DNA from 4 places in the Ensifer sp. ENS06 genome. Region 2 is predicted to be linked to each of the others. Evidence: predicted binding sites of a transcription regulator. Region 2 holds the regulator's gene; each other region holds the start of a gene.

Region 1 (7,544 bases), 370 kb from region 2:
AACGGTCTTGACTTTTCGGCCGCGATTTGTAGTTTCGCGCCAACCTTGCCCGTGGCCCGCAACCGGTTGTCCACGGCTTTCATTGTTACAAAGGCAGGACGACCATGGCAAAAGCCACCACCATCAAGATCAAGCTGCTTTCGACAGCCGACACGGGTTTCTTCTACGTCACGACCAAGAACAGCCGTACGATGACGGAAAAGATGACGAAGACCAAGTACGACCCGGTCGTCAAGAAGCACGTCGAATTCAAGGAAACCAAGATCAAGTAAGATCGCCGGTTTTCGGGAATTGAAGGGCGCCGACCGCAAGGTCAGGCGCCCTTTCCTTTTTAGGCCAATGCCTTGAGCATCTAGCGTAGGCGCTGAGTGAAACGGGTTCCACGCCAGGGGGAGGAAACGGCTCGCCCGCCCCTGCTATACCCCCAGAATCAAAACGCCGCCCCGAAGGCGGGACGGCGTGTCGGAAAGGGGGTCGGCTGGCCTCTGACTGCGGCACGAGGATTCCGCGGACGCCAAAAGCCAACCGACCGACCCCACGACCCAGGAGATGCGGCGGACCTGAGCATCATGGGGTAACGAATATCGCAGAAGGCTGGATGCCCCCTCTTTCATGAGCATCACCTGAAAATAAAAAAAAATCAACGAATTCTTAATGCGCGGAGCGGTGCCGCTCGGCGCATGGTTAATTCTGTATCAGACCTGGACAGGCACACTGCATGATCTCTGCTGCCACCCAAACTCCCCGGTAGCAACAGGTGACGCGAGAATACAACTTTGAATGCAGGCCGCAAGAGGCGGGCAAAGAAATTCCCTGGGGTGCTTTGAGGCCAGAAACGCAGGAGGCGCGGCTCAGGCGGCGGCTGCCACCACCCGATTTCGGCCTTCGTGCTTGGCCTGATAGAGCGCCGTATCGGCGCGCTTCAGCAGCGCTTCGGCCGTGTCGCTGCCGGGCCTGAGCGTGGCAATCCCCATGGACGCGGTGACCTTCAGGGGGCCGTCCGCCTGCGGGATCGCAAATGGCAGGCTTTCGATGATCGTGCGCAGACGCTCGGCGACACCGGCCGCCATTTCGGCTGACGTATCCGGCATCACCAAGATGAACTCTTCACCGCCGAACCGGCAGGCAAGGTCGGCACCCCGCACCGTCGTGCGGATGCGATTGGCGAATTCCCGCAAGACTTCGTCGCCAACGTCATGGCCGTAGGTGTCGTTAACCTGCTTGAAGCGGTCGATATCGGTCATGCAGATGGACAGCGGCCGACCGCGCGCAGCAGCCCGATCCATCAGCAGTTTCAGGTGCGTGTCGAAATAGCGCCGGTTATGCAGCCCGGTGAGGCCGTCGGTGACGGCAAGCTCGATGGTTTGCTGCACGCTCGACCGCAGCCTGTCATTGCAGTGCTTGCGCCGGATCTGGGTCATCGACCGGGCAATCAGTTCATTGGGATCGACCGGCCGCATCAGATAGTCCGTCACGCCCAGATCGAGCGCGCGGACGACCAACTCATCGCTGCCCTGCTCGGCGATCAGCAGGATAGGGATGAAACGGGTGCGCTCCAGCGAGCGCAACTGCGAGCAGAGCCGCAGCGGATCGTAGTCGTCGAAATTCGCATTGACGATAACGAGGTCGAAATTGTTCTCCGCCGCCTCGAACAATGCCGCCTGCGGATCGGAGATGACCGAGACCTCGGCAATCGGCTTGAGGGCGCGCTGCAGCCGCTCCTGCGACGAGCCGCGGCCATCGACGAGCAGGACGTTGCCGGGCTCGTCAGGCCGGTCCGCCCGGCCAACATCTTCAAGCCCGATCGTCTGCGCCGTCTGGGCCCGCAGGCGCAGCTCATCGCTGACGTTCTTCAGCCGCACCAGGCTCTTCACCCGCGACATCAGCTGCAGATCGTTGACGGGCTTCGTCAGGAAATCGTCGGCGCCGGCCTTCAGACCTCGCACGCGATCAGAAGGCTGGTCAAGCGCGGTGACCATGACAACCGGGATATGTGCCGTCTTCGGGTTCGCCTTCAGCCGTTCGCAGACTTCGAAACCATCGAGACCGGGCATCATGATATCGAGCAGCACCAGGTCGATGGGCGTCTTTTCGCAGAGCGCCAGGGCGGCATAACCGTCACTGGCCGTCAGCACGTCGAAGTACTCGGCAAGCAACCGGGCTTCGAGCAGCTTCACATTGGCCGGAACGTCATCGACAACAAGAATACGCGCAGTCATATCAATTTTCCCGCCGCTCAGGCATCGCCCAGGTAGGTTTTGATCGTCTCAATGAACTTCGGTACGGAGATCGGCTTGGAGACATAGGCTTCGCACCCGCCCTGGCGGATCCGCTCCTCATCGCCCTTCATCGCAAAGGCGGTCACGGCGATGACCGGGATGACGTGTAGCTCATCGTCTTCCTTCAACCACTTCGTCACTTCCAGACCGGAAACCTCCGGCAGCTGAATGTCCATGAGAATGAGATCGGGCCGATGCTTGCGCGCGAGCTCGAGCGCCTCCATGCCGTTGCGAGTCTGGATCGTCGCATAGCCGGAGGCCTCAATCAGGTCGCGGAAGAGCTTCATGTTCAGCTCGTTGTCCTCAACAATCATCACCTGTTTGGGCATGTCGATCCCTTGCTGTCCATCGTCACCTTGCAAGTCTCCTCAGGACAATTAACGTGCGGAGCCGACGACTCGACCCATTTCCTCAACGTCAGAGATAGGCCTATTTGGTTGAAAAATAGGTAACTCCGCACGTAAAAACCATACGGGGACAAACCATTGAAGAGCGCCGACGAAATCGCCATCGACATTCTCTCCTGGCTTGCCGGCGAGCCTGAGCTTCTGTCCCGCTTTCTGGCGCTGACCGGCACGGACCCAACGGCGTTGCGCAACGCGATTGCCGAACCCGGCTTCATGGGCGGGCTCGTCGCCTTTCTGATGGACCATGAGCCGACCCTGATGGCATTCTGCACGGCGACCGGTACGGCGCCTGAAGACGTCGTGCGCGCCCATATGGCACTTTCCGGCCACGCAGGCTTCGAGGATTGAGGGTGGCAAACGCGCCGACAGCTCACAGCATAACGCTTGGAAACCGCCCGCTGATCGTCAGCGACATCGACGATGTCGTGCTTGAATTCATCAATCCGTTCAAAGCGTTCCTTGGGAGCTGCGGCCATGTCCTCCTGCCCCGATCGTTTCGCCTGACCGGCAACATCATCACCCACGCGGACGAGCAGCCGGTGACGGAGCCAGAGGTCAAGATCCTGCTCGACACCTTCTACGGCTCGCAGGATCGTTGGCAAACGCCCGCCGCCAAGGTCGTCGAGACCCTGGCCGCATTGTCGGAGGAAGCCGATATCGTCTTTCTGACTGCGATGCCGCCGCAGCACGCCGCGGTTCGTCGCGCTCTTCTTGACCGGCTCGGCCTGCCCTATCCGCTGCTTGCGTCCGAAGAGCCGAAGGGGCCGATCGTCCAAAAACTTCACGGCAGCCGCACCGTCCCCCTCGTCTTCATCGACGACATGCTTCGCAACCTGCGATCGGTGAAAGATCACGCGCCGACCTGCCTGCCGATAAACCTCATGGCGGACTCGGAGTTCAAGGCGCTCGCGCCGAAGCTCGACGCCGACATCCGCGCCGTCGCAGACTGGCCGGAGGCAGCCGGAGCCATTCGCGCGCACTTCCGCGGCTAGCCCGGATCGGCTGCCCGTCGGCGCAAATTCAGCCGCGCCGGCGCTGCGCAAGACGCGCCGGGTGATCCTTTTCAACGGCGACAATTGCATTGTGATTTCCAATCTCGCCTCCTTGAGACTCGCTAGAGTAGAGCTTAAGGTCGCAATGTTCAATATTTGTTCCCGATATGCCCGACAGCGCTGCTCACTCTCCAGGCTTCTGCCGCGACTGCCTCAAGGAACAGGCGGCGTCGGTGCGACGCTGTCTTGCCTGCGGCAGCCCGCGCATTCTGCGGCATGCGGAGCTCTATGACCTGACGCTGGCGCACATCGACTGCGACGCCTTCTATGCCTCGATCGAGAAGCGCGACAACCCGGAGCTTGCCGACAAGCCGGTGATCATCGGCGGCGGCAAGCGCGGTGTGGTCTCCACCGCCTGCTACGTCGCCCGCATTCACGGCGTGCGCTCGGCCATGCCGATGTTCAAGGCGCTGGAAGCCTGCCCCCAGGCCATCGTCATCAAGCCCAATATGGAGAAATACGCCCGCGTCAGCCGCGAGGTGCGCACGCTGATGCAGGAACTGACCCCGCTGGTGCAGCCGCTGTCGATCGACGAGGCCTTCCTCGAACTCAGCGGCACGGAGCGGCTGCATCACGATCCACCGGCACGCACGCTTGCGCGGCTCGCCCGCCGGATCGAGCAGGAAGTCGGCATCACCGTCTCGGTCGGCCTCTCCTATTGCAAGTTTCTCGCCAAGGTGGCGTCCGACCTGCAAAAGCCGCGCGGCTTTTCCGTCATCGGCCAAGCCGAGGCGCTGGAGTTCCTGCGCGAGAAGCCGGTGACCCTGATCTGGGGCGTCGGCAAGGCCTTTGCCGCCACGCTGGAGCGTGACGGCGTGCGCACGATCGGGCAATTGCAGACCATGGAGGAAGGCGACCTGATGCGGCGCTATGGCACCATGGGGCAGCGGCTCTTTCGCCTATCGCGCGGGCTCGACGAGAGAGCGGTCGAAATCGACGGCGAAGCCAAGAGCGTTTCCGCAGAGACGACGTTCAACGACGATATCGCGCGCTATGACGACCTGGTCACGCATCTGCGGCGCCTCAGCGAGCAAGTGGCCCACCGGCTGCGAAAGTCGGAACTCGCCGGCCAGACGGTGGTTCTCAAGCTCAAAACCGCCGACTTCAAGATCCGCACCCGCAATCGGCGCCTGGATAGCCCTACCCGCCTTGCCGACCGCATTTTCCGCATCGGCCTGCAGCTTCTCGAAAAAGAGGCGGACGGAACGAAGTATCGGCTGATCGGCATCGGCGTCAGCGATCTCTCCGCCCCGGATCTCGCCGATCCGCCCGATCTCGTCGATCCCGCGGCCACCAGGCGCGCTGCGGCCGAGGACGCGATCAACAAGCTGCGCGACAAATTCGGCAAGGCGAGCGTCGAAACCGGCTACACTTTCGGCACCAGAAAACGCGATCCGTGAGACCGCAAGCGTGCTTGCCCGAGCAGGCACGCTTCGCAAAGCGATCACGCAACCTTGATCGACAGCCCACACAGCAGGATGAATTCCTTAAAGATTGAAGGCTAGGCTTGTTCGCCAAGTCACGTGTTGGGTTGAGTGTATGGTATCGCGTTTCGCTCTCACCGCCAGCGTCGTCGCACTGCTTTTGTCGCCGGCTACCGGCTTTGCAGGCAGTCGCGGGCCGCTGCAGATCATCGTCTCGAAAGATCAGCAATCGCTCGTCGTCTATGACGGCGACGCTGTCATTGCGACATCACCGGTCTCGACCGGCAAGGCGGGCCACACGACGCCATCGGGCATCTTTTCGATCCTGGAAAAGCGGCGTCATCACAAGTCGAACATCTATTCGAACGCGCCGATGCCGTTCATGCAGCGGCTCACCTGGTCGGGCATTGCTCTGCATGGCTCCAACCATGTGCCGGACTATCCGGCGTCCCATGGCTGCGTGCGGTTGCCGAGTGAATTTGCTGCCTCGCTCTACAAGTTGACCGAGCGCGGCGTGCACGTGCTGATCTCCGACCGGCAGATAACGCCCTTGGAGGTCAAGAGCGCCCTACTCTTCCGCCCGGCCCCGATCGATCTCCAGCCGCCGCTTTCCGACGTGCCGCTCAGACCGGCGATCAGCCAGGCCGGCGATGCGCCGGTGGAAGTGGCGATGCGGGAGCCGCCCGGCGGCGCCAATTCGATGCGATCCACCGAGGAGCCGATCCGTATCCTGATCACCCGCAGCGATACCCGCGACACCATGCGCGAGGTTCAGACGTCCCTGGATTTCCTCGGCTACGCGCCGGGCGCGATCGACGGCCATGCCGGGCCGGCGACGATTGCGGCCCTGCGTGCCTTCCAGGCAAGCGAAGGCATCGACGGCGACGGCAAGCTGACACCGGACCTGACCGACAGGCTCCTGCGCAAGGCCGGACGTACGCCGCCGCAAAACGGCAAGATCCTCGTGCGGCAAGGGTTCGAGCCGCTCTTTGAAGCCGGGCTTACGATCGACAAGCCGGAAGAGGCGCTCGGAACGCATTTCCTCCAGTTCCGGCACAATGAAGAAGAAGGTGCCGAAGGCAAATGGTTCGGCGTCTCGCTCGAGAACCACCTGCCCGCCTCGACGAAGAAGCGACTCGGCATCTCCACGGAGGCCGATCCCTTCGCCTATAACGGCATCCAACGCACGCTGGCGCGCGTGACGATCTCCGACGATGTGCGCAAGCGCGTGGAAGCGTTGCTCGCCGAGGGCTCATCGCTCTCGATTGCCGATGTGGAAAGCGGGTTGGAGACCGGTCAGGGCACCGACTTCATCACCGTTACCCGGACACGTCCCGGCGACTGATCTGCGAGACCGGCAGACAAGCACCCGGCGAGCGTCCCGCCGCGGGTCGATAGGTTCCAAGCCGGCTCAATCGCCGCTCCACCGCAATTCAGTGGAGCCCCGCCTCGGATTACACCAGTTCGACGTCGATGACGCCCGGCGCCGAGCGCAATGCTGCAGCGATCTCCGGCGAAATCCGGAACTTCTCGTTCAGTTCAACCTCGATCTCGCGCTGGCCATTGTCCTTAATGACGACGAAGGAGACGAGCCCGTCGCCCTTCGTGTTGAGGTGCGAGGCGATCGACTTCAGCGGTCCGGAATCGCGCACATAGACGCGCAGCGCCTTCTGCAGTTGCAGCGATTCTTCTTCGAGCGACCGCAGCGTCTGGATGCGCAGGCCGATGCCTTCCGGCCGCTCTTCCGCCGCCACGGTCATGACCAGCGACTTGCCGGGCTCCAGCAGGTCTCGATACTGGTGCAGCATCTCGGAGAACAGTACCGCCTCGAACTGGCCGGAGGAATCCGAGAAGGCGATGATGCCCATCTTGTTGCCGGTGCGCGTCTTGCGCTCCTGCTTCGAGGTTACGGTTCCGGCGAGCCTTCCGGCCGTCGCCCCCTTCTTCACAGCGCCTGCGAAATCGCCGAAGGTCTGCACGCGCATCTTGGCGAGCAGCGCATTGTAGGTGTCGAGCGGATGGGCAGACAGATAGAAGCCCAGAACCTGGAACTCACGGTGCAGCTTTTCCGAGGCAAGCCACGGCGTGTAGGTCGGAAGCGCAATGCGCTCCGGCCCGGTGGCCGCCCCTGCACCGAACATGTCGCTCTGCCCGCTCGTCTTGTTTTCCTGAGCCCGCTGGGCAAACCCGAGAATACGATCGAGCCCGCCGACCAGCTCCGCTCGGTCGTAGCCGAAGCAATCGAAGGCGCCGGCGGCAATCAGGCTTTCAAAGACACGACGGTTGAGCAGCTTGGGGTCGATCCGGAGGCAGAAGTCTTCGAGGCTTGCGAAGGCCTTGTCGCCTCGAACCTCAACGATGTGCTCGACGGCTGATTCGCCG
Region 2 (7,544 bases):
CGCACCGTCTTCGCCCGGCGTCCAGACCTCGCTGAATGTCGCCGCCCAGTCCGGTTTCGTCGGCAGCAGCGACCAGTCGTCAAGGCGTTCCGATCGCGGCCATGCTCCCGGGGCTGCGATATGGTGCGGCCGGTCGATCGGCGGTGCCAGCTCGTTTTTTAGTTCGAGCGCGCGCCAGAACGGCGTGAACACGCGGTAGGGGCCGCCCGTCGTTGTCAGCAGCCGCATGGGCTCATGCAGCAATTGTCCTGCAAAGCTCTCCGCGATGATTCCCCGCTCGGCCAGCGCCTTCTTGAGCGCGGTATCCGTGGCGATGCCGTTCGGGTCGTAGCGCCGGTTCCAGTAGATGCGCTCCGTACCGCTTGCGCGCGCAATCTCGACAATCACGTCAAGCGGCGCGCCTGATCGAAGAACGAGGCGAGAAGCGTGCCGCGCGAGACTTGCGCCCAAGGCCTCGAGCGAATGGTGCAGCCACCACGCCTGCGCCGCCCCGAGCGGACCGTTGCCGCTGTCGGCGGGTTCGCGAATATAGAGGGGAATGACGGCTGCCTCGCCGGCGGCAGCCGAGAGGGCGCGATTGTCGGCCAGGCGGAGATCCTTGCGGAACCAGACGATGATGGGCGGCGCCGCGGCCTTTGTCATGAAGAACCATCGGGAGGTTGGGGATTGATCACCTGGAGAACATAGGTGCAAAATGAAAAAGAGCCATTCGCATCGCTGCAAATGGCTCTTTTAGAAAGTGGCTCCCCGGGCCGGATTCGAACCGGCGACCTGTCGATTAACAGTCGAATGCTCTACCGCTGAGCTACCAGGGATCATCCGCGCCGCTGTTGTGCTGTGCGCTTCAGAAGTGAGGCTGCTAATACGCATGCTTTTCTGATTTGCCAAGCGCTTTTTTAAAAAAAAATGACAAGTTCCGTTGCGAGGCTGTGGAGAAGTCCCCAATTGTGGGAAAACACGCCGGATAGGGAATGATGAATAAAAACAGGAAGCAGACGCATTTTGGCATTGATCCGCAAACACGACAGATCGTGCTGGGCAAATGGCGTATCGCGCTGCCCGACTCTCCGCTGCTGCGCATCCTGCTGGGTTCGCTGCTGGTGTTCTGCGGTTTTCTCGGTTTCCTGCCCGTGCTGGGCTTCTGGATGATACCGTTGGGCCTGATCGTGCTTTCCCACGACATTCCCTCGGTTCGCCGCCGCCGTCGTCGTCTGGCCGTTTGGTGGGCGCGCTGGCGCGGGAAGGCCAACTCCTCGAACGGCTCCTGAGCCGGACGCCGATTTAACGATCTTGTTGTCGAGGCAGGGCGGTCGGCAGTTTTCGGTTCCTCGCGGCCGTCACGTACCAATTCCGAATCTCTCAACAAGGGCCGTGGCCGCGCAGGCGAATGACCGGTTCCTCGCGGTCTTCCCCTCTGTTGGGGTGCTTTCGAAAACTTTTCGGCAACCCATCAAACGCATAATGCGGTCTCGAATCAGGATGGGGACCGATGGCCAAAGCCACTACGAAACGTCGACGCCGCAGTTCGGGCCGAAGCACCAGCAAACAGGGCGGCATGGCGCCGTGGTATCTGGCCGCAGCGCTCACCCTTGGCGGCGTCATGGCCTACGACCATCGCGCCGAGTTGCGGGACTGGCCGGTGGTTTCGGATGTCATGGCCTTTGCATCGCGATCGGAAACGAAGCCGAAGCCTCAGCGCGCGGTTCCTGAAGCGCAGGAGCGCGTTGCGCAGCTGGCGGATAGGCACAAACCAAATCCGAAGCCCAACCCAGCGACGAAGGTTGTCCTGGCCGCCCCGGTGCCGTCGGTGAATGTCGGCGTCACGCCGCCAACCCCTCTCGTGCGGCCGAATGAAGAGGTGAAGACGGCATCCATCCGTACCGATCAGTTCTATTTTTGCGGCATTCGCAACGACAACTGCGTGATCGATGGCGCGACCTTCGTCTTCCATGGCGAGACGATCCGCGTCGCCGATGTCGATGCACCGCGAATCCGCCAGGCAAGCTGCGACAAGGAGCGTTCGCGCGGCTTCTACGCCAAGCAGCGCCTGCGCGAATTGCTGAATGCAGGCGACTTCAGGCTGATCTCGGCGGGAGGGCGATCAGATGCCAAGGCCGGCGAGAAACTGCGCCTGGTCACACGCGGTGACCAATCTCTTGGACGTGTACTCGTTTCCGAGGGGCTCGTGCGGCCGTGGGAAGGGCGCCCGACGCCCTGGTGCTGAGATCACCTGGGAGACGATCGGCGGACATCGTCGATCGTTCTGTGGAAAGTATCCGTCCTGCAATTCGACGGCGCGTTTTTCAGAAAATGCCTCTTGCGGTTTTTCTGCAATCATTCTAAATCCGCGCCAACGCTTGGTTATCCGAGCTGTGAGGCCTCGTGGCGGAGTGGTGACGCAGAGGACTGCAAATCCTTGTACCCCGGTTCAATTCCGGGCGAGGCCTCCAAAAATCTCACCTCGTGAAGTTTGGTTTGACGTTCTGCCTTAGGGCAGCGCGGTAATATTCGCGACCCCACGTCCGCGCAAGCCACGTCTCCTATGCCTCCGTCGGATCTTATCGCTTCGGTGAATTCGGTAGAGGGGGAACGATGACTCCGCTGAGATCAACCGCATCGGTAGCGTCCGTCAACATTAAGAACGGAGGCAATGGCATCAATGAAAAAGAGACTGATCCTGACGGCGTTGGCGTGTTTTGCTGCGACCGCTATTGAGGCGCGCGCGGACGACCTGGTTTTCCAGCTGAAGAACAACACCGGCGCGGTACTGACGAATTTCTATACGTCGCCGGTCGGCGTCAATGAATGGGAAGACGATGTTTTCGGTCGGCAGGTCCTGAACCCCGGCGAGAGCATGGAGATCACGATTGCCGACGGGCGGGACGTCTGCAAATACGACATGCGATTCGAATTCGAGGAAGGCTCGGCCCTCGATACGACCGAGGACACGCAGGATCTCTGCGAACTCGGCGAATACACGATCCACGAATAAGCGATCTGGATTTCAGGTCGCCTTAAATGGAAAGAGCCTCGCCACTTTCAGTGGCGAGGCTCTTTTGATTCGGCGTTCTGCCTGGAATTCAATGGTAGCGGCGGATCAGCCCGACGAGCTTGCCCTGGATCTTCACGCGATCTGGTCCGAAAATGCGCGTCTCGTAGGCGGGGTTGGCCGCTTCGAGCGCAATCGACGCGCCCTTGCGACGGAAGCGCTTCAGCGTCGCTTCCTCGTCGTCCACGAGCGCCACGATGATGTCGCCGGGATTGGCCGAGTTGCCGTTGCGGATGATCACCGTGTCGCCATCGAAGATGCCGGCCTCGATCATCGAATCGCCCTTTACTTCGAGGGCGTAATGCTCGCCGCTGCCGATCATGTCGAGCGGAACGGTAATGTCATGGGTGTTGTTCTGGATCGCCGAGATCGGCACGCCGGCAGCGATGCGCCCCATCACCGGGACGGAAACAGACGTGCTTTCGGCGACCGGCGCCGGCTTCGGCGTGGCAGGAGCGGCGGCCGGCGGCTTTCCGAGGCTGCCCTCGATCACGCTCGGCGAGAAGCCTCTGCGCGGCTGTTGCTGGCCGGCGGCGTAGGCTTCCGGAAGCTTGATGACTTCGAGCGCGCGCGCCCGGTTCGGCAACCGGCGAATGAACCCGCGTTCTTCGAGCGCCGTGATCAAACGGTGAATGCCGGACTTCGACGCCAGGTCGAGCGCATCCTTCATTTCATCGAAAGACGGCGGTACGCCCGACTCCTTCATGCGTTCGTGGATGAACAGAAGCAATTCCTGTTGCTTGCGGGTCAGCATGGCACGTCGCTCCAGAGGCGTGAAACAAATCAAGAACAGACACTATCTGTTCCATATGTGTTCCGCAAGTGCCTAAAATTCCGTGAATTCAGGCAACTGGCTGCTTCTGTGGGGGTCGATTGGTCACTTTTGCGGGAGCGGGGCGGTTTTCGGCGACGGTTGCGTCCCAAAACAGCGCCGGGCAGGCCGGTCGCGCGCGTGATTCGAACGAATCGCGGCTCTCTTCGCGGAGAGACTTAAGTCGCTTGCGAGGCCGAGCAGGCGTCTTCGAACTCCTTCACCGTCTCGGCGCTGTTGTCTTCCGGAAGCACTGCGTCGGCCGCATCGGTCGCAACGGGCGTATCGCCGTCATAAACGAAGGACTGGATGTAGAACGCGAGCGCGCCCTTCCAAACATTGCGTCCATCGATCTGATGGCACGGCACGGCCCGTTCGAAATCGGTCTGGAGTTCATCCACCGTCGCGGCACTGAGCTTGACGTCAGGCATATTGGGCGATGCGACTATCGAAGCGAGAAGCAGGGCGGCAAGCACGGTGATCGTCCACTTGATGAAGGGGTGGGACTACGGGTTGGTAAACGATGTGAACCGCGCTTTCGTTCCGAAGTCCAGCAAGCATGGCGATCACTCTGCCATGTTCAACAGCTCTTTGCCCGCAGGCTGTGGCTGATTTGCGCCAGCCGCTCCATCTCAACCTCGTCTCGGCCGTTCTTCATGGACCGGCGCGGAGAATGCATCGGAGCTGCCAGCTTTCGCATCGGGCCTGGGGCGCGCAAAAATCCCTGCGGGGAAGGGCCTTCACCGTCTCGACAGGCCTCTAAAAAAAGATAACTTTGCGTGGAAAGTGGGGTGGTTGCATGCATAGATTGTCGTTGGTGGTGCTCGGCCTGTTGCTCACGGCTGGAGCGGCGTCTGCCGAAGAAGGGCGTTCGAATATCTGGAAACGGATCAACGCCTGGACGGTGGGATCCGATCCTTCCCTGGGAGGCTCGTGTTACGCGGCGACGAGCTATGACGCCGGCGCTATCCTTCGTATCGGCTTTTATCCGCGGGGATCGACGAACCTGGCGTTTCTTTCGATCGGCAATGCCGAATGGAAATCCATCGAGCCGCAGCGGGAATACGATGTTGCCTTGCAGCTCGACCGTGGTCGTCAGTGGCCGGCCGTTGCGTTCGGTGTTGATCTGACCGGCGCCAAGGCCCTTGTCGTCAACTTTTCCAACACCGACTTCTTTACCGAATTCGTTCGCAAGAACACCTTGGCGCTGGCCTTCGAGGGGCGCGTCGTCGCGAGCCTCAGCCTGCGTGATTCGATGAAGGCGGTAAGCGAGATGTTCAAGTGCCAGGAGGCGGTGAGCGCCTTGATCCCGAATGGCGGTCAGGGAGCGGCGAACGATCCCTTTGCGGGCGCCGGCGGCAATGCGCCGAACAACGATCCCTTTGCCGGCGGCGGCCAGACCAAGTCATCGAAAGATCCTTTCGCCATGTGATGGGCAGTCCGCTTGCCGCGGAGAGGTGAATATTCCTAAAATATTGCCTGGTATCGGCTAGGCACCCTCGACAGCGATGCGGGGACCTATCAAAATGCGGGCAAACGGGGGTTTTGCATGCGTAGATTGCTGGTCGGATTGGTAAGCTGTCTGATCGCCGCGGGATCGGCCGCGGCTGAGGAGTCCGAAATCATCAAGTGGAAGGATGTCGACGGCTGGACCGTTGCTTCCGACACCTCGATGGAGGGCTCCTGCTTCATCTCGTCGGTATTCGACGGCGGGGTCACCTTGCGCCTTGGGTTCTATCCCAAGGGCTCCGAGTCGCCGCTCTATATGAGCTTCGCCAGCGACGACTGGAGGTCGCTCGAGGTCGGCAAAGAGTACGACCTGACCTTCCGCTTCGACAAGACCGATCCCTGGAGCGCTTCGGCGACCGCTGCCGGTGATGCGAGCGAAAAGTTTCTGTTCGTGAACGTCACCGACGCCGAGTTCCTGACGGGCTTCGTGCGCAAGCGGGCCTTGGCCATCGCGTTTGAAGATCGCGTCATCGCAAATCTCAGCCTGCGCGGCACCGGCCCGGCGGCCGACGAGCTGATGAAGTGCCAGAGGGCGGTCGACGAGATCATCGCCGACGAGGGCCGCAAGTCCAAGGAGAAGAAAGCCGACCCGTTCAGTGCACCGAGCGAGAAGCGATCGGCGCGGGATCCGTTCAGCCTCTGAAAACAGGTGGCCACGGGATCGGGCAGCGTTTCGCGAAGGCCGAACGGTGGCTTAGCATGGTGGTGTCCCCGGAAAGACTCGAACTGGCGATCTGCTGATGACAAATCAGCCGCTGTTCCGATACCTCGGCAACCGGGCACCTTCTGATCGTTTTGGTGGAGCCGAAGGGAGTCGAACCCTCGACCTCCGCAGTGCGATTGCGGCGCTCTCCCAACTGAGCTACGGCCCCGTAGCATTCAGTCAACACGACCGGCGCCGATCCTGTCAATACGCGCGCCAGCGCGCCCGCTCGAGCGCCGTTGCACGATATGCGTTGTTCGATCCGGCCGGGCGCCGAAGGCAGTCGGTCTCTGAACCGCTTCTGCACTCCACCCATTGTCGAACTCTGCCGGCGGGTTTACGCTGCAACCTGACGATGGCGCTACGTGAACTGCGTTGAAATGTTGGCGGTATACGCCAAGCAGGAAATGACGTCCGGGCACTGGCTGTGAGCGCCATGATGCTCGAGCCAATTACACGATTTTCGTATGTGAGATAGGCCCCTGCCGGCCCACTGTTCCCATAAGAAACCTCTCCGTGGCCCGGCGATTGGAGGAGGATTGGCAAATGGCTCAGGCGATGAAGGCAGCCGTCGTTCGGCAATTCGGCGCGCCCCTGACGATCGAGGAAGTGGCAGTGCCCACGCCGCAGCCGGGACAGATCCTGGTGAAATACGAAGCAACGGGCGTTTGCCATACCGATCTCCATGCTGCAAATGGCGACTGGCCGGTGAAGCCCAGCCCACCATTCATTCCCGGGCACGAGGGTGTCGGCTATGTCTCGGCGGTCGGCGCCGGTGTCAAAAGAGTGAAAGAGGGCGACAGGGTCGGCGTTCCCTGGCTTCACAGCGCCTGCGGCTACTGTCCGCATTGCCGCACCGGTTGGGAGACGCTGTGTGCGGCCCAGTCGAACACGGGATACTCGGTCAACGGGACGTTCGCCGAATATGGCCTGGCGGATCCTGATTTCGTCGGCAGCCTGCCCAATGGGCTGGAGTTCGGTCCTGCCGCGCCGGTTCTGTGTGCCGGGGTCACCGTTTACAAGGGGTTGAAGGAAACGGAAGTCCGTCCCGGTGAATGGGTTGCCATCTCCGGCATCGGGGGGCTTGGCCACATGGCCGTGCAGTACGCAAAGGCGATGGGCATGCATGTCGTCGCGGCGGACATCTTCGACGACAAGCTGGCACTTGCAAAGCAATTGGGCGCCGACCTGACAGTCAACGGCAAGGCCAAGGATGCGGTCGAGCAGGTGATCAAGGCCACCGGCGGCGTGCATGGAGCGCTTGTGACTGCAGTCTCGCCCGCGGCGATGGAACAGGCGTTCGGTTTCCTGCGTTCGCGCGGCACCATGGCGCTCGTCGGCCTGCCCCCAGGTATGATCTCGGTGCCGGTCTTTGAGACTGTTCTTAAGCGCATCACCGTGCGTGGATCGATCGTCGGCACCCGCCAGGACCTGGAAGAGTCGCTCCAGTTCGCCGCTGAAGGCAAAGTCGC
Region 3 (7,544 bases), on a different contig from region 2:
TTTCTGCGGTGGTGGTGATGCAGTCGGGCTTGCCGATCGCTTCCAGGCGCGCGGCAAGGTTCACGGGTGCACCCCAGATATCATAGGCGTATTTCGCTCGCCCAAGCACGCCAGCCGTTACCGATCCCGAGGCCATGCCAGCGCGCAGCTTGAGGACGACGCCATGGCGTTCGCCGATCTCGCGGGCCGCGGCGATGGCGCCGAAGCCGAACACTGCCGCCGCCTTCTCGGGCGTGGGGTGCCGGGCGGGCACGCCCGCCACCGCAAGATAGGCATCGCCGATGGTCTTGATCTTTTCGACACCGGTTGCTGCGGCCAGGCGATCGAACTCGCTGAAGAGCTCGTTGAGCAGGTTGACCGTCCGTTCCGGCCCCAGGCTGTTTGACAGGGCCACGAACTGGACGATGTCGATCAGGACAACAGTCGCATGCTCGAATTCGTCGATGATCGTTTCACGCTCGTTCCGCAGCAGGCGCGCCACGATCTCGTCCGGCATGATCGACGTCATCAGGCGGGCGAGCCGCCCCTGCGCCTCTCTCGCCAGGTGGAAGGCATAGTAGATCGTTGCGAAGCACATGAGCGTAAGCGTGATGATCGACGACGAATGGAGGAGTTGCAGGAAACGGGTGTCGTCATAGACACCCGACCGCGCCTGAGGAAACGCGATGGATGCGGCGATGACCGTGATCGCAGCCATGGCGCTGAGGACCGTCACCAGTGCGATGTTTTGAAACCCGAGGATCGCGAAGGCGACCGGCGTCACGCCGAGCAGCGTCAGCAGGACGCCGGAGTCCCGGCCGACATAGGAGGCGATCCAGACGAGGACCACCACACAGATACCGAATTCCCAAAGCCCTGACGCGACGCGGCCGAAGCGATGAAAAAGCGGAGTCATGGCTGCCGCGACGGCTAGCGCGAGATTGGCATAGACGAGGGGAATGAGGCTCGGCTCGCCATAGAGTGCGTAGATGAGGGCAAAGCTCGTGGTGGTGACGACGATCACACAGGCCGCGACATTCGCGACGAGGATGCCTTCACGGTCACCCTCCGCAGCATTTGCGGCGCCCAGCTCCAGCAGGCTGCGAACAGCGCTCGTCCAGGACATGTCTCCACCCACTTTGCGTCGAGGGAGATCGGTACATGGTTTCGTTCAAACGCGAGAATTGTGCCCGCAATATTATTGCACTTCGCCGGTTGGCGCCATGAGATCGATGGTTGTGCAGTCCATAGGGAGTGCACGTGAGGAGGGCTTCGACCTCCTCACGCCTTCTCCACAAACCCATCCAGCACCCGCTTCTGGCCGGCGCGGTCGAAGTCGATGGTGAGCTTGTTGCCCTCGATGGCGGCGATGTTGCCGTTGCCGAACTTCATGTGGAAGACGCGGTCGCCGACCGAGAAACGCGAGGGTTCGGTGGCCGTCGATTTCGCCACCAGCTCGCCGTCGATCGTGCGGCCGCGCGGGCCGCTTTCGCCGTAGCCGATGCGCTCGACCGCGTGGCCGGAGCGGGTGCCCCAGTTGTCGCGGGTGGCGTCGGAGCGGTGCTGCTGGGCGCGCTTCCAGCCGGGCGTGGAGTAGTTGTTCTGGAAGGGATCAGCCTTGTCGAAGCGCGACTGGCCGTAGCCGCCGCGACCATAGCCGCCATAGGATTGTTCATTCTCGGCCACGTCCACATGGGCGAGCGGCAGCTCCTCGAGGAAGCGTGACGGCATGGTCGACTGCCAGAGGCCGTGGATGCGGCGGTTGGAGACGAACCAGATGTGGCAGCGATGCTTGGCGCGGGTGATGCCGACATAGGCGAGGCGCCGTTCTTCCTCAAGGCCGGAGCGGCCGCCCTCATCAAGCGCGCGCTGGTGCGGGAACAGGCCTTCCTCCCAGCCGGGCAGGAAGACGGTATCGAACTCCAGGCCCTTGGCCGAGTGCAGCGTCATGATCGAGACGGCATCGAGGTTCTCGTTCTGCTCGGCATCCATGACGAGAGCGACGTGTTCGAGGAAGCCGCGCAGGCTCTCGAAGGCTTCCATCGAGCGGATGAGTTCCTTCAGGTTTTCCAGCCGTCCGGGGGCTTCCGCCGTCTTGTCGTTCTGCCACATGGCCGTATAGCCGCTCTCGTCGAGGATCTGCTCGGCAAGCTCGGTGTGCACGGTGGTTTCAAGCAGGCTCTGCCAGCGGCGGAAATCGGTGACGACGTCGAACAGTGCCTTGCGCGCCTTCGGCTTCAGCTCGTCGGTCTCGATGATCTCGGAGGCAGCCGCCAGCATCGGGATGTCGCGGGCGCGGGCATAGTCGTGCAGCGTGCGCACGGTGGTGTCGCCAAGGCCGCGCTTCGGCGTGTTGACGATGCGCTCGAAGGCCAGATCGTCTGCCGGCTGGCAGACGAGGCGGAAATAGGCCATGGCATCGCGGATTTCGAGGCGCTCGTAGAAGCGCGGGCCGCCGATGACGCGGTAGTTGAGGCCGAGCGTGACGAAGCGGTCTTCGAATTCGCGCATCTGGAACGAGGCGCGCACAAGGATCGCCATGTCGTTGAGCTTGTGGCTCTTGCGCTGCAACTGCTCGATCTCTTCGCCGACGGCGCGGGCTTCCTCTTCGGAATCCCAGGCGGCGTGCACCTGCACCTTCTCATCATCCGGATCGGTGCGGTCGGTGAAAAGCGTCTTGCCGAGGCGGCCCTCGTTGTGGGCGATCAGGTGACCGGCAGCGCCCAGAATGTGCTCGGTCGAGCGGTAGTTGCGCTCAAGCTTGATCACCTTGGCGCCCGGGAAATCCTTTTCGAAACGCAGGATATTGTCCACTTCTGCGCCGCGCCAGCCATAGATCGACTGGTCGTCGTCGCCCACGCAGCAGACGTTCTGCGGTACGCCCTTGGGGCGCTGGGCAAGCAGCCGCAGCCACATGTACTGCGCCGTGTTGGTGTCCTGGTACTCGTCGACGAGAATGTAGCGGAACTTGTCGTGATAGTCCTTCAGCACATCCGCATGCATGCGGAAGATGCGGATCGGGTGCAAAAGAAGATCGCCGAAGTCGCAGGCGTTCAGCGTCAACAGCCGGTTCTGGTAGGCAGCATAGAGTTCGCGGCCCTTGCCGTTGGCAAAGGCGCGGGCGTCTCCCTCGGGGATCTGGGCGGGATCGAGGCCCTTGTTCTTCCAGCCGTCGATCATGCCGGCAAACTGCTTGGCCGGCCAGCGCTTGTCATCGATGCCTTCGGCCTGGATGAGCTGCTTGATCAGCCGCACCACGTCATCTGTGTCGAGAATGGTGAAATCGGAACGCAGGCCGACGAGCTCGGCGTGGCGGCGCAGCAGCTTGACGCCGATCGAATGGAAGGTGCCGAGCCAGGGCATGCCTTCGACCGCATGGCCGACGAGCACGCCGATGCGCTCCTTCATCTCGCGCGCCGCCTTGTTGGTGAAGGTCACCGCCAGGATCTGCGAGGGAAAGGCGCGGTTGGTCGAAAGGATATGGGCGATTCGGGTCGTCAGCACCCGGGTCTTGCCGGTGCCGGCGCCGGCAAGCACGAGCACGGGGCCATCGAGCGTCTCGACCGCTTCGGACTGTTCCGGGTTGAGGCCGGAGAGATAGTCCGGGCGCGGCTGGGCGCGATCGCGCGCCGCCATGGCGCGCGCGGCGATGCCTCCCGTTGCCGGAATACCTGCGGGGGCGGGCTGCTGCTTGCGCGGCGCCGGCTCCTCGTCGAAGAAGGGAATATCGTCGAAACCACTCATCATGCGGCTCAATGTAGTGATTCGGTGGGGAAAGGCCAGAAAGGATGTTCTTCTTTTATTCCGTTTTCTGCGCCAGCCGCACCAAGCCTGTGGAAAGACAGGCGATTTCGAGACCGCTTATTCTTGGTCGCGCGGTCTATTCTTTTGTCTTGTCGAAGGCGGCATCCACAGGCACCTGCAGCGCCGTCGCCAACTGGTTGGTGCGGGCGGCAAGCGAGATCACCCTGAGCAGGTCCGCATGCTCGGCGTCGGTCATGCCTTTCGCCCTTGCCGCCGCCGTATGGGAATGGGCGCAGTAGCCGCAGCCATTGGTGACGGAGACGGCGATATAGAGCATTTCCTTGACCAGCGGATCGAGCGCCGAGGGCGTTGCCATCACCGCCTTCACGTCGCGCCAGGTCTGTTCCAGGAGCTCCGGATCGAAGGCGAGCCAAAGCCACATATTGTTGATGAAGTCGGATTTGCGGGTGGTGCGAATGTCGTCGAACACGGCTTTGACACGCGGATCGGATTCCGGGTTCTGAGGCGGGGATACGGTGCTCATGGGGCTCCTTCGCTGTTGTTCTCGGCGGTTGTGTGCGGGCCGGCCGGTCGCCTGAAGCGGTGACGATAGCCGACGTCGCGGCGATTGCCAGCGCTGCGTTTTGGGGAAGCCGTCGCCGATGCGTTCAGTTGGGGATTTCGTTGCACGGCTGATTGTTCGAGCCGAATGGTCCGGTCGTAAACAGCACGCCCTTGCTCGAGCCCTGATAGGCGTTGCCGTTCTGCGTGACGATGAAGACCCTGCGGCCGCAAAAGCCCGTCGGCTGCGCGGCAACCACGCGCGTCTGGCCACTGGCGTCAGTGACGGTCTTGGGGTTGCAGGCGCCATAGGGCGTGTCGGCCATGCGAACGGTTGCCGTAGAGCTGCGGCTGAGCGGCGCGGAACTGCCGGGTGGGTATGTGCCCGAAGCCGTGCCTGCAGCGGCCACGGTCGATTGCGTGATCTGAAAATCTGCCGTGCTGTCGTCGTAGCGGCACCGCTTGATGGCCCAGATCCAGACGGCAATGTCGCGCACACCGCTCTCGGGGTCTTCGGCCGAAGCCGCGATGGTGAGCGGCGCCAGGTCGGGAACACTTCGGCGGCGGTTGCAGCAGCTGCTGTCGTTGAAGACCGGGTCGGGATTGCCATGGTCATCCAGGATGCCGGTGATCTCGAGTTTCGTGGTCGGGCCGGTCTTGTCGTCCGCCTGGACAGTCACGGTCTGACACCCCGCAAGAAGCAGGCCCATGGAGACGAGCGCGAATGTCAGGCAAAATGCATGCGGCCCCATGACGACCCCCGCCATTGTCCGTACCGCTGCCCAAGATACTCCCGAAGACTTTTGCCCGCAAACAAGCGCCTTCCTTTGCCGCGCTCGATCAACCCCGCGGCATGTTGCCGTCCACAAACGATGCCCGTCGTTCAGCACCTTCCTCTGTCGCTATCGCAACCTCGTCGAACGCTTCGTCAGCACTCAGGCACTTCCGTGCCGTCGTCACCGGCTTCGACAAGCACAGCGAAAACGACCTTGCTTTCGTCAAACTCGCTTCAGCCAAAACCTGGTTGTGCTCTACAGGTCGGTGACCTAGAAGAAGCTTCGAACGCTCGGAGCGGCGTTCAGGCAGGAGCCCCACCATGATCAAGATGAGCGTCTACTATCCGGCCGATGGCGGCTCGAAGTTCGATCACGACTACTACCGCACCCGCCACATGCCACTGATCCAGGAACGGCTCGGCGATGCCTGCCTGCGCTACGAGATCGATAAGGGCCTTGCGGGTCGCGAGCCTGGAAGCGCGCCGGAGTTCGTCGCGGCGTGCCACGTCTACTCGCCGAGCCTCGAGACATTCCAGGAGGCGTTAGGTCCCCACCGCGCCGAGATTGCCGCGGACGTCGCCAACTATACGGACATCGCGCCCATCGTGCAGATCAGTGAAGTCGTTGGAGGGTAGGGTGCTTTGGCGCGTCAGGCGTAGCCGTTGACCTTTCCGCAATCGGCGTCGTGTTGGCGCACCATGATCCATGGTGACGCAGCCGGTGCGGAACCGGTTGACGGTCGGGGACATGTGGTTGCCGTCGAAGCGAAAACGACCTTGCTCTCGTCAGGCTCGCTTCAGCCAAAACCTGGCTGTGCTCAATAGGCCGGGGACCTAGGCCAGCGCGAAGACGCGGGCCGGGCCGCCGGTGCCGCCGCGGTGCTTCGGCGCGCCGAGGATGAGAGTTGCGCCCTTGACCGGCAGCTTGTCGAGATTGGCTGCTGCCTCCAGCCCCCAGCGACCCTCCGGCAGCCAGGCATAATGCGTGGCGAAATCGGGCGAGGGGCCATGGTCGAGCGACAGCGTATCGACGGCGATACCAGCCGCCTTGCTTTCCTCGATCAGATATTTGGCCGCCTCGACGTGGAAGCCGGGGAAATGCAGCTTGCCGCCGCCATCGGCATTGCGGAACTTGTCCGTGCCCAGATGCGCGCCCCAGCCCGACAGCATGGCGACGCAGGCGTTTTCCGGGATCTCGCCATTGGCGGCGACCCAGGCCTTGAGGTCTTCGGGCGTCACCTGTGCATCGGCATCGGCCTCAGCCTTCTTTCTGATATCGACAATCACCAGCGGCACCACCAGCTTGTCGACGGGCAGTTCGGCGACCGAGAGGCCATCGGCGGAAAAGTGCAGGGGCGCGTCGACATGGGTGCCGGTGTGTTCGTTCACCCGGAGCTCGAACATGTTGAACTTGTCTTTTGCGTAGTTGAACTTCTCCTCGCGGAAGAACTGCTGCTGGCCGAAGAAGGTCGGGAAATCTTCGTGCAACTCGTGGGTCAGGTCGGTGACGCTTGAATGCCCCTGCGCCAGCGCCGGCGGGGCCGCGCCCACGCTTGCGGCGGCAAGACCCGCGGTTCCGACCGCGGCGGCTTTGAAGAAGCTGCGGCGCGAGAGCATGCGCTCTTTCACCGTTTCCATAACACAGGCATCGCACATCGACTTCTCTCCCCCAAGAGGCCTGAAGACAGGCGCAAAGCCGGCCGAAACACGCTGCCGGCGGTTGCAGGATAGCGCAGTGTCGGCGGCTGTAAACGGTAATTCTCTAGTGAATTTCTGGACAAAGCTGCGAGGCGTCGAGCGAAGCCCCCGTGCGTCATCATCCCGCCAACAAATTCGCTTTTATTACAATTGCGTAATGATGGTATTCTGTCGTTGCCCCGACACGCGCGAACAGGGATACTCCGCGCACAATCGGAACGAACCGCCGGCCGCGCCGCGCTGGGGCGTGTTTTATGTTTAATTCGGAGACTTGAATGCGGGTTTGGAAACAGCTTGCGGTGAGCGCCGCTGTGCTTCTCGTGGGCGCAGCCGTCTGGGTGCGTTTTGTGCCTGGTGCTGGTGAAACGCTGGCGGCGATTGGTGTTTCGCATCCGCTGATTGATGCCTTGTCCAAGCCGGGCGCCGGTGGCGGCGAGGGCGGCGAACGCGGCAATGGCCGCGGGCAGGGCGGCAACAACGCCATTCTCGTCATGGTCCGGCCTTCGGGCACGTCTGTTGTCAACGACCGGCTGAACGCGATCGGCAACGGCGAGGCGATCCATTCCGTCACCGTGACGCCGACGGCAACCGGCAACCTCACCGAAATCCTCGTGCGCTCCGGCGAAAAGGTGTCGCAGGGTCAGGTCATTGCCAAGCTCGACAGCGACGACCAGAAGATTGCTGCCGACCAGGCGAGGCTGACACGTGACAGCGCACGCGAAAAGGTCGAGCGCTACCGCAACCTGAGCACCGCCCGCGCGGTAACAGCCGTGGACGTGCGCGACGC
Region 4 (7,544 bases), 1.5 Mb from region 2:
CGGCGAAACGATCGATCTGCAGCGCCCGGGCACGGGCGACGCGACGAGCAACGACCTCGCTGCTTTCGGCTGCGGCCGGCTTCAGGAGATCGGCGGCGCTGACGGCCGGCACGTCGATGCGGATATCGATGCGGTCCATCAGCGGACCGGAGATGCGTGCCTGATAGTCGGACATGCAGCGCGGTCCACGGGCGCAGCTGCGGCCGGGTTCGCCGGCCATGCCGCAGCGACAGGGGTTCATGGCCGCGACAAGCTGGATCGCGGCGGGATAGCTGACGCGGTGGTTGGCGCGGGCGATGATGCATTCGGCGGTTTCAAGCGGCTGGCGCAGCGCGTCGAGCACCTGCGGCGAGAATTCCGGAAACTCGTCGAGAAACAGTACGCCGTTGTGCGCAAGCGACGCCTCGCCGGGCTTGGCACGCAAGCCGCCACCAACCATGGCGGCCATCGTCGCGGAATGATGCGGCGTGCGGAACGGCCGCCGGTCCGAGAGCTTGCCGCCCGGAAGCTGCCCGGCGATCGAATGGATCATCGACACTTCGAGGAGCTCGGCCGGATTGAGCGGCGGCAGGATCGACGGCAGGCGGGCAGCGAGCATCGACTTGCCCGAGCCGGGCGGGCCGACCATCAGCAGATTGTGGTTGCCGGCGGCCGCCACTTCGAGCGCCCGCTTGGCGCTTTCCTGACCCTTGATATCGGCGAGATCGGGCAGGTTAGATGCGCCTGAGCGGATCGCGGCCTCGGGTCGCGAAAGCACCTGCGTACCGCGGAAATGGTTGGCGATTGCGATCAGGCTGCGGGGCGCCAGAATGTCGATCTCGGCCCCGGCCCAGGCCGCCTCGGGTCCGCTTTCGGCCGGGCAGATCAGCCCCTTGCCGAGCGCATTGGCGCCGATCGCGGCGGGAAGCGCGCCGGCAACGGCAGCAATGGTGCCATCGAGATTGAGCTCCCCGATCACCACATAAGGCGCCAACGCATCGCCGGGAATGGCGCCGAGGGCTGCCATCAGGCCGAGTGCGATCGCCAGGTCGAAGTGGCTGCCTTCCTTGGGAAGGTCAGCGGGCGCAAGATTGACGGTCACGCGCTTGGCCGGCAGCGCCAGACCTGAAGCATGAAGGGCGGCCTGCACCCGCTCGCGGCTTTCGGCGACGGCCTTGTCCGGCAGGCCGACGATCTGCATGCCGACCTTGCCCGGCGCGACCATCACCTGCACATCGACAGGCAGACCCTCGATTCCCTGAAATGCAACCGTGCTGACGCGCGCGACCATGCTTGCCCCCTCGCCCAGGCAGCCCAGTCATCGGGCGCCACAACCGCCCAGGGTTGCAGGCAGAAGCCTTGCACGGATCGCGCACAAAAACAAGAACAATAACGGAACATTTGAGGAGGCGCGGGCCTGTACCCGGGACGTTTCGGCAAACGGCCGCGGGCGTAAGCCCGCGGCATGCGCCATCGACCCGAGATGGATCCTAGGCCGAGATCTTGATCAGGCGCGCTTGCGCTCGATCGCATCCCAGAGCAGGCTCGCGACATCGGCGCCGCCGAACTTCTTCACTTCGCGGATGCCGGTCGGCGACGTCACGTTGATCTCGGTCATGTAGTCGCCGATAACGTCGATGCCGACGAAGAGGAAGCCGCGCTCCATCAGCGCAGGCGCGATGCGGGCGCAGATTTCCTTCTCACGCGCCGTCAGTTCGGTCGGCTCAGGCCGGCCGCCAGCATGCATGTTGGAGCGGGCGTCGTGGTCTGCCGGAACGCGGTTGATGGCGCCGACCGGCTCGCCGTCGACGAGCAGGATGCGCTTGTCGCCCTTGCGCACCGCCGGCAGGTATTCCTGGGCGATGAAGGGCTCGCGGAACATCTGGCCGAACATTTCGAGCAGAGAGGACATGTTGCGGTCGTCGCGGGTCGAGTGGAACACGCCGGCGCCGCCGTTGCCGTAGAGCGGCTTCAGGATGATGTCGCCCATTTCCTGGCGGAAGCTGGAGATCTCAGCGGGGTCGCGGGTGATCAGCGTCTTCGGCATCAGGTCGGCGAATTCGGTGACGAAGATCTTCTCCGGCGAATTGCGCACCCAGGCGGGATCATTGACGACGAGCGTCTTCGGATGCAGGCGCTCCAAAAGGTGCGTCGAGGTAATGTAGGCCATGTCGAAGGGCGGGTCCTGGCGCAGCAGGATGACGTCCATGGTCGAAAGATCCACGCGCTCGGCTTCGCCAAGCGTGAAGTGGTCGCCCTTGACGTCGCGCAGCGTCATCGGCTGCACGCTCGCATAGACCTTGCCGTCGCGCAGCGACAGCTTTTCCGGCGTATAGTGGAAGAGGCGATAGCCGCGCGACTGTGCCTCGAGGCTCATGGCGAAGGTGGAGTCACCCGCAATGTTGATGCCCGACACATGGTCCATCTGGACCCCGACATTGACGATTTTCGCCATCTACCCATTCCCTCATGGATCACGCTTAGCGTGATCGATTTCAAACCGCCGGAGCGAATGAGGACGGGAAAACCGCTGCCCTCTGCCGCACTGGCAAAGCCCTCGACATGTAGAATGCGGGCGGGCCTTAGGCAAGGAGAGGCGAGCCTATTCGAAGCCTTCGATCACGCAGGTGATGAGATCGTGATCCGAAAGCGGTCGGCCGGTTTCGTCAAGCGAAGGAATGATCGTGGTCTCGCCGATCTTCAGCCCGCGCGACAGGAACCAGTCGAGCTTCATCGCCCGCTCTGGCCAGCGGGTGATCAGGCTCGGCCGCGTGGTCATCACGTCGAGCGGCCCGCCATGGCGGGTAAAGCCTCTGATGGCGCTCATGGCAAACAGCCCTTCGGCCTCGAAATCGCCGCCGGCATGGTTGCCGGTGTTGAGATCGCCACCGATCATCACCGGCAGGCCGGGGAAAGTCTCGTCGAGCGCATCGATCAATTCCTTGACCTGGCGCTCTCGGTAGACGGCAGTCGTCGCACTCTCGAGATGGGTGGAGACGGCGACGAAGGGTCCGGCTTCCGTCTCGATGACGGCGCCGATCGCACAGCGCTCGCCAAGGCGCGGCTGCTCGCCATCGGTGAACCAGAGGCGTTCGCCCCATAGGCGCAACATGAAGGGCCGGGAGAACGGCACCGCAGCCATCACCGCATTGCCATGGAACCCCTTGGCGTTGAATTCGTCCTCGCAGAATTCGCGCTCCGTATCGGAGCCGAGCCCCATCTCGATGAACTCGATGCCATACGCATAGTGCATGCCGAGTGTTTCGGCGACTTCGGCGGTCGGGTGACGCTGGCCGGTGCGGGCCATGCCGTTGTCCATCTCTGAAAGGAGGACGACCGGCGCGTTTGTCGCGGCGAGATGGGCGGCGCTTTCGGCCGGAAACAGGCAGCGCTCCAGGTTCCAGGCAGCAACGGTGAACGGGAAGGCGAGCGGCGTATCGGAGGCCGGTGTGCCGCCGACCTCGACGCTGTTCATCTCCGGCCGTGCGGCCATGGCTGCGTCATGGGCGGCAATGGTGCGCACGATCTCGGCAAAGCTGGCGCGGGTTTCAAGCGAAGGAACGGCAAGCTGCTCGACGGTCTTGGAGATCACGATGCGGTCTCCAGGCGTGGCGCTGCAACCGGCGCTTCATTGGCAAACGACGTGCCGCGCTCCAGCCGCTTGCCGGTCTCGGTCGAGAAGAAGTGCAGACGGTCGACGGCGATCGTCACTGCAAGATCACCCGAAAGTGGCGTCTCCGGAGACAGCGCGATGGTGAGCGCCTGGCTCTCGATGGTGCCGTGCACGAGCCGCTGCGCGCCCAGTTCCTCGACATAGTCGACCTGGAACAGCATGGCGTCCTCGCCGACGCCGGCGAGCTTGAGATCTTCGGCGCGAAGCCCAACCGTGACCGGGCCTTCGACCGGCGCACGGTCGCCAAGCGCGATCCTGTAGAGACCGATCTGCAAGTTGCCGCCTTCGATCTCACCCTTGATCAGGTTCATCGCCGGCGAGCCGATGAAGCTGGCGACGAAGGTTGAGGCCGGGCGGTGATAGACGTCGAGCGGACGGCCGATCTGTTCGATGCGACCGCCATTCAGCACCACCAGACGGTCGGCAAGGGTCATCGCCTCGAGCTGGTCGTGGGTGACGTAGAGCGAGGTCGTGCCGAGGCGCTTCTGCAGGCGTTTGATCTCGCCGCGCATGGAGACGCGCAGCTTGGCGTCGAGATTGGAGAGCGGCTCGTCGAAGAGGAAGGCCGCCGGCTTGCGCACGATGGCGCGGCCCATGGCGACGCGCTGGCGCTGGCCGCCCGAGAGCGCACGGGGCTTGCGGGTAAGATAGGGCTCGATCTCCAGCATGCGAGCGGCTTCGGCGACGCGGGCGTCGATCTCGGCCTTCGGCGTCTTGCGGTTCTTCAGGCCGTAAGCGAGGTTTTCGTAGACGGTCATGTGCGGATAGAGCGCGTAGTTCTGGAAGACCATGGCGATGTCGCGCTCGGCCGGATCGACCTCGTTGATCACGCGTGAGCCGATCGTCACCGTGCCCTTCGAAATCGTCTCCAGCCCCGCGACCATGCGCAGAAGCGTGGACTTGCCGCAGCCGGACGGGCCGACCAGCACGATGAATTCGCCGTCCTCGATATCGATCGAGACGGATTTCACCGCCTCGACATTGCCGTGATAGATCTTCGAGACCTCGGCGATGGTAATGGCCGCCATGGCTGCCTCCGTAAGATTGATGTCGTCTCAGGAGCGGGCGGGACTTTTGTCCCGCCACGACCCCGTTTACTTGTCGCTTTCCGTCAGGCCCTTGATGAACCAGCGCTGGAAGATCACGACGATCATGACCGGCGGCAGCATGGCGAGAATCGCCAGCGCAAAGGCCTCGTTGTAGTCGGGGATGTTCGAGCCGACCCAGACGAGCAGGATCTGCTTGATGCCGCGCACCAGGGTGAAGAAGCCTTCGTCGGTGGTCATGAGGGTGGGCCAGAGATACTGGTTCCAGCCGTAGACGAACATGATGATGAAGATCGCCGCCATCATCGTGCGCGAGAGCGGCACCAGTACGTCGATGAAGAACTTGAAGGGTCCGGCGCCGTCGATGCGCGCGGCCTCCAGCAACTCGTCCGGCACCGACTTGAAGAACTGCCGGAAGTAGAAGGTGCCCGTCGCCGAGGCGAGAAGCGGCACGATCAGGCCGGTATAGGTGTTGGTCAGCTTCAGCGTGTTCATCACTTCATAGGAAGGAAGGATGCGCACTTCGAGTGGCAGAAGCAGGGTGGTGAAGATCACCCAGAAGAAGAAGGTCGCGAGCGGAAAGCGGAAATAGACGAGCGCATAGGCCGCCAGCATCGACAGCACGATCTTGCCGACGGCGAAACCCAGGCCGAGGATCATCGAGTTCAGCATCATGTTGAAGCCGGTGATCTTGCCGGTGAAGCCGCCCTCGCGCGTCAGTACCGTCTGGTAGGTCTCGACGAAATGGCCGCCCCAGCTGAGGCTGAGACCGTTGCGGTGAATGTCGGCCGCCTCGTGCGTCGAGGTCATGAAGGCGACGACGACGGGCGCCACCATGATGAAGACGCCGAAGAGCAGGATGATGTGGTCGAAAATCTTGGTGCGATACATCGGCCCCACCTCAGTTGTAATGCACGCGCCGCTCGATGAAGCGGAACTGGAAGATGGTGAGCACGAAGACGATCAGCATCAGGATCACTGACTGGGCCGAGGAGCCGCCGAGATCGTTGCCGCGGAAACCGTCCATGTAGACCTTGTAGACAAGGGTGATCGGGTTGTTGGCAGCCTTGTCCTTCACCATCACGTCGATGACGCCGAAGGTGTCGAACAGCGCATAGGTGACGTTAATGATCAGAAGGAAGAAGGCGGTCGGCGCGAGCAGCGGCAGGATCACCGTCCAGAAACGGCGGAACCCGGAGCGGCAGTCGATCGCCGCTGCTTCCCGCACCGAGACCGGAATACCCTGGAGCCCTGAGAGGAAGAAGATGAAATTGTAGGGGATCTGTTTCCAGACCGAGACGACCACCATGGAAAAGGCGGTGTCGAAGTAGTTCAGACCAACCTTGATGTCCCAGCCGAACCAGCGCGCAAGCTCGACGATCGGGCCGATATGCTGGTCGAAGAACATCATGCCGATGAGGCCTGCGACCGGCGGGGCAATGGCATAGACCCAGATCAGCAGCGTCTTATAGGCGGCGTTGCCGCGGATGACGCCATCGGCCTTGACGGCGAGCAGCAGCCCGATCGACAGCGCAAAGAAGGTGACCAACGCCGTGAAAACGGCGGTGAAACGGGCAATGCCGAGATATTCGCCTGATTTCAGCACGTCGGTATAATTGGTCATCCCGACGAAGGTCGAGCCGAAACCGAAGGGGTCTTCAAGATAGAATGACGACTGGATCGCCTGAACCGACGGCCAGTAGAAGAAGATGAAGATGATCGCGAGCTGCGGCGCGAGGAAAAGGTATGGCAGGAACGGCGAGGAGAACTGCACGCGCTTTGCAGCGCCTTCGCCTCCACTATTCGACTGGCCACCGAAAATCCGGAAGGCGCCGAAGCGACGCCCCCCGGTCTTTGTTCCGGTCCCTCCCCGCGCTGCGGGGAGGAGATCTGTCGCGGTCGACATCGAGATCAGCCGGCCGTCTTGGCGAAACGGGCGAGCAGCTCGTTGCCTTCCTTCTCGATCGTGTCGAACGCGTCCTTGACGGTTGTTTCGCCCGAGAAGATGCGGCCGTATTCGCGTTCCATGATTTCGCGGATCTGCGGGTAGAAGCCGAGGCGGTAGCCCTTCGACCAGTCGCCGGCCGGCAGCATCAGCTGCTTGATGCCGACTTCGGCAACCGGCTTCTCCTTGTAGTAGCCGTCCTTCTGGGCAAGCTCGTAGGCTGCCTTGGTGATGGCCACATAGCCGGTGGCCTTGTGGTAGAAGTACTGGATCTCAGGCGAAGTCAGGAACTGGAAGAAGTCGGCAACGCACTTGTTTTCCTCGTCCGTCTTGCCGGACATGGCAAACAGAGCAGCCCCACCGATGAAGGAGTTGGTGCCGGCGCCCTTGATCGAGCCCCAATAGGGCAGGAAGGTTGCCGAGAACGGCATCTGCGCCGTCTTCTGCAGGCCGCCGAACGAACCCGACGAACCGATCCAGAACGCAGCCTTGCCTTCTTCGAAGACCTTCTGGTTGTCGTTCCAGCCGGCGCCGTAGAAGGCGAAGTAGCCTTCATCCTTCCAGGCCTTCAGCTTGTCGAACATCATGACGAGGTTCGGGTCGGTGACCTTCAGCTCAGTGTCGACGACGGCGTCGTAGCCGTTGTTGTTGGTGGCGAACTGGATGTTGTTGCGGGAGAAGAAGTTCTCCGTGAACTGCCAGGTGAGCTGCGACTGGACGAGCGGTATGTAACCGGCTTCCTTCAGCTTCGGGGCGACGGCCTCGAACTCTTCCCAGGTCTTCGGCGCTTCGACGCCGGCCTTCTTCAGGGCCTCGTCGTTGATGTACATGATCGGCGCGGAGGAATTGAACGGCATGCCGACGAACTTGCCTTCGCTGTCGGCGTAGAAGTAGCGCACGC

What was found. Region 2 encodes LexA, which represses DNA repair genes until DNA is damaged. Its sites were predicted from a motif close to TGTTCNNNNTGTGTTCNG; they were not measured.
Region 1: a site for LexA is predicted at 3,825-3,842, ahead of IB279_RS06940 (DNA polymerase IV). Genes of this name have one in related genera too.
Region 3: a site for LexA is predicted at 3,769-3,786, ahead of IB279_RS12595 (ATP-dependent helicase). Genes of this name have one in related genera too.
Region 4: a site for LexA is predicted at 1,362-1,379, ahead of IB279_RS01430 (YifB family Mg chelatase-like AAA ATPase). Genes of this name have one in related genera too.

Annotation. Positions count from the first base shown of each region.
Region 1 covers NZ_JACVBC010000001.1:1,406,706-1,414,249, reverse strand. The annotation lists gene IB279_RS06970 (MFS transporter) at 1-11, shown strand, start outside; gene rpmG (50S ribosomal protein L33) at 105-272, shown strand; gene IB279_RS06960 (PleD family two-component system response regulator) at 852-2,219, opposite strand; gene IB279_RS06955 (response regulator) at 2,237-2,608, opposite strand; gene IB279_RS06950 (DUF3572 domain-containing protein) at 2,765-3,034, shown strand; gene IB279_RS06945 (hypothetical protein) at 3,037-3,678, shown strand; gene IB279_RS06940 (DNA polymerase IV) at 3,846-5,138, shown strand; gene IB279_RS06935 (L,D-transpeptidase family protein) at 5,278-6,507, shown strand; gene dnaE (DNA polymerase III subunit alpha) at 6,617-7,544, opposite strand, start outside.
Region 2 covers NZ_JACVBC010000001.1:1,781,558-1,789,101, forward strand. The annotation lists gene IB279_RS08835 (deoxyribodipyrimidine photo-lyase) at 1-642, opposite strand, end outside; tRNA gene IB279_RS08840 (tRNA-Asn) at 741-815, opposite strand; gene IB279_RS08845 (hypothetical protein) at 975-1,268, shown strand; gene IB279_RS08850 (thermonuclease family protein) at 1,490-2,224, shown strand; tRNA gene IB279_RS08855 (tRNA-Cys) at 2,377-2,450, shown strand; gene IB279_RS08860 (hypothetical protein) at 2,651-2,992, shown strand; gene lexA (transcriptional repressor LexA) at 3,081-3,803, opposite strand; gene IB279_RS08870 (hypothetical protein) at 4,040-4,336, opposite strand; gene IB279_RS08875 (hypothetical protein) at 4,660-5,292, shown strand; gene IB279_RS08880 (hypothetical protein) at 5,410-6,012, shown strand; tRNA gene IB279_RS08885 (tRNA-Ala) at 6,166-6,241, opposite strand; gene adhP (alcohol dehydrogenase AdhP) at 6,619-7,544, shown strand, end outside.
Region 3 covers NZ_JACVBC010000002.1:685,525-693,068, reverse strand. The annotation lists gene IB279_RS12600 (adenylate/guanylate cyclase domain-containing protein) at 1-1,105, opposite strand, end outside; gene IB279_RS12595 (ATP-dependent helicase) at 1,261-3,726, opposite strand; gene IB279_RS12590 (carboxymuconolactone decarboxylase family protein) at 3,860-4,267, opposite strand; gene IB279_RS12585 (hypothetical protein) at 4,392-5,036, opposite strand; gene IB279_RS12580 (EthD family reductase) at 5,381-5,695, shown strand; gene IB279_RS12575 (cyclase family protein) at 5,894-6,715, opposite strand; gene IB279_RS12570 (efflux RND transporter periplasmic adaptor subunit) at 7,033-7,544, shown strand, end outside.
Region 4 covers NZ_JACVBC010000001.1:267,144-274,687, reverse strand. The annotation lists gene IB279_RS01430 (YifB family Mg chelatase-like AAA ATPase) at 1-1,270, opposite strand, end outside; gene gshB (glutathione synthase) at 1,487-2,434, opposite strand; gene IB279_RS01420 (endonuclease) at 2,582-3,571, opposite strand; gene IB279_RS01415 (sn-glycerol-3-phosphate import ATP-binding protein UgpC) at 3,568-4,680, opposite strand; gene ugpE (sn-glycerol-3-phosphate ABC transporter permease UgpE) at 4,747-5,589, opposite strand; gene IB279_RS01405 (ABC transporter permease subunit) at 5,600-6,604, opposite strand; gene IB279_RS01400 (extracellular solute-binding protein) at 6,610-7,544, opposite strand, start outside.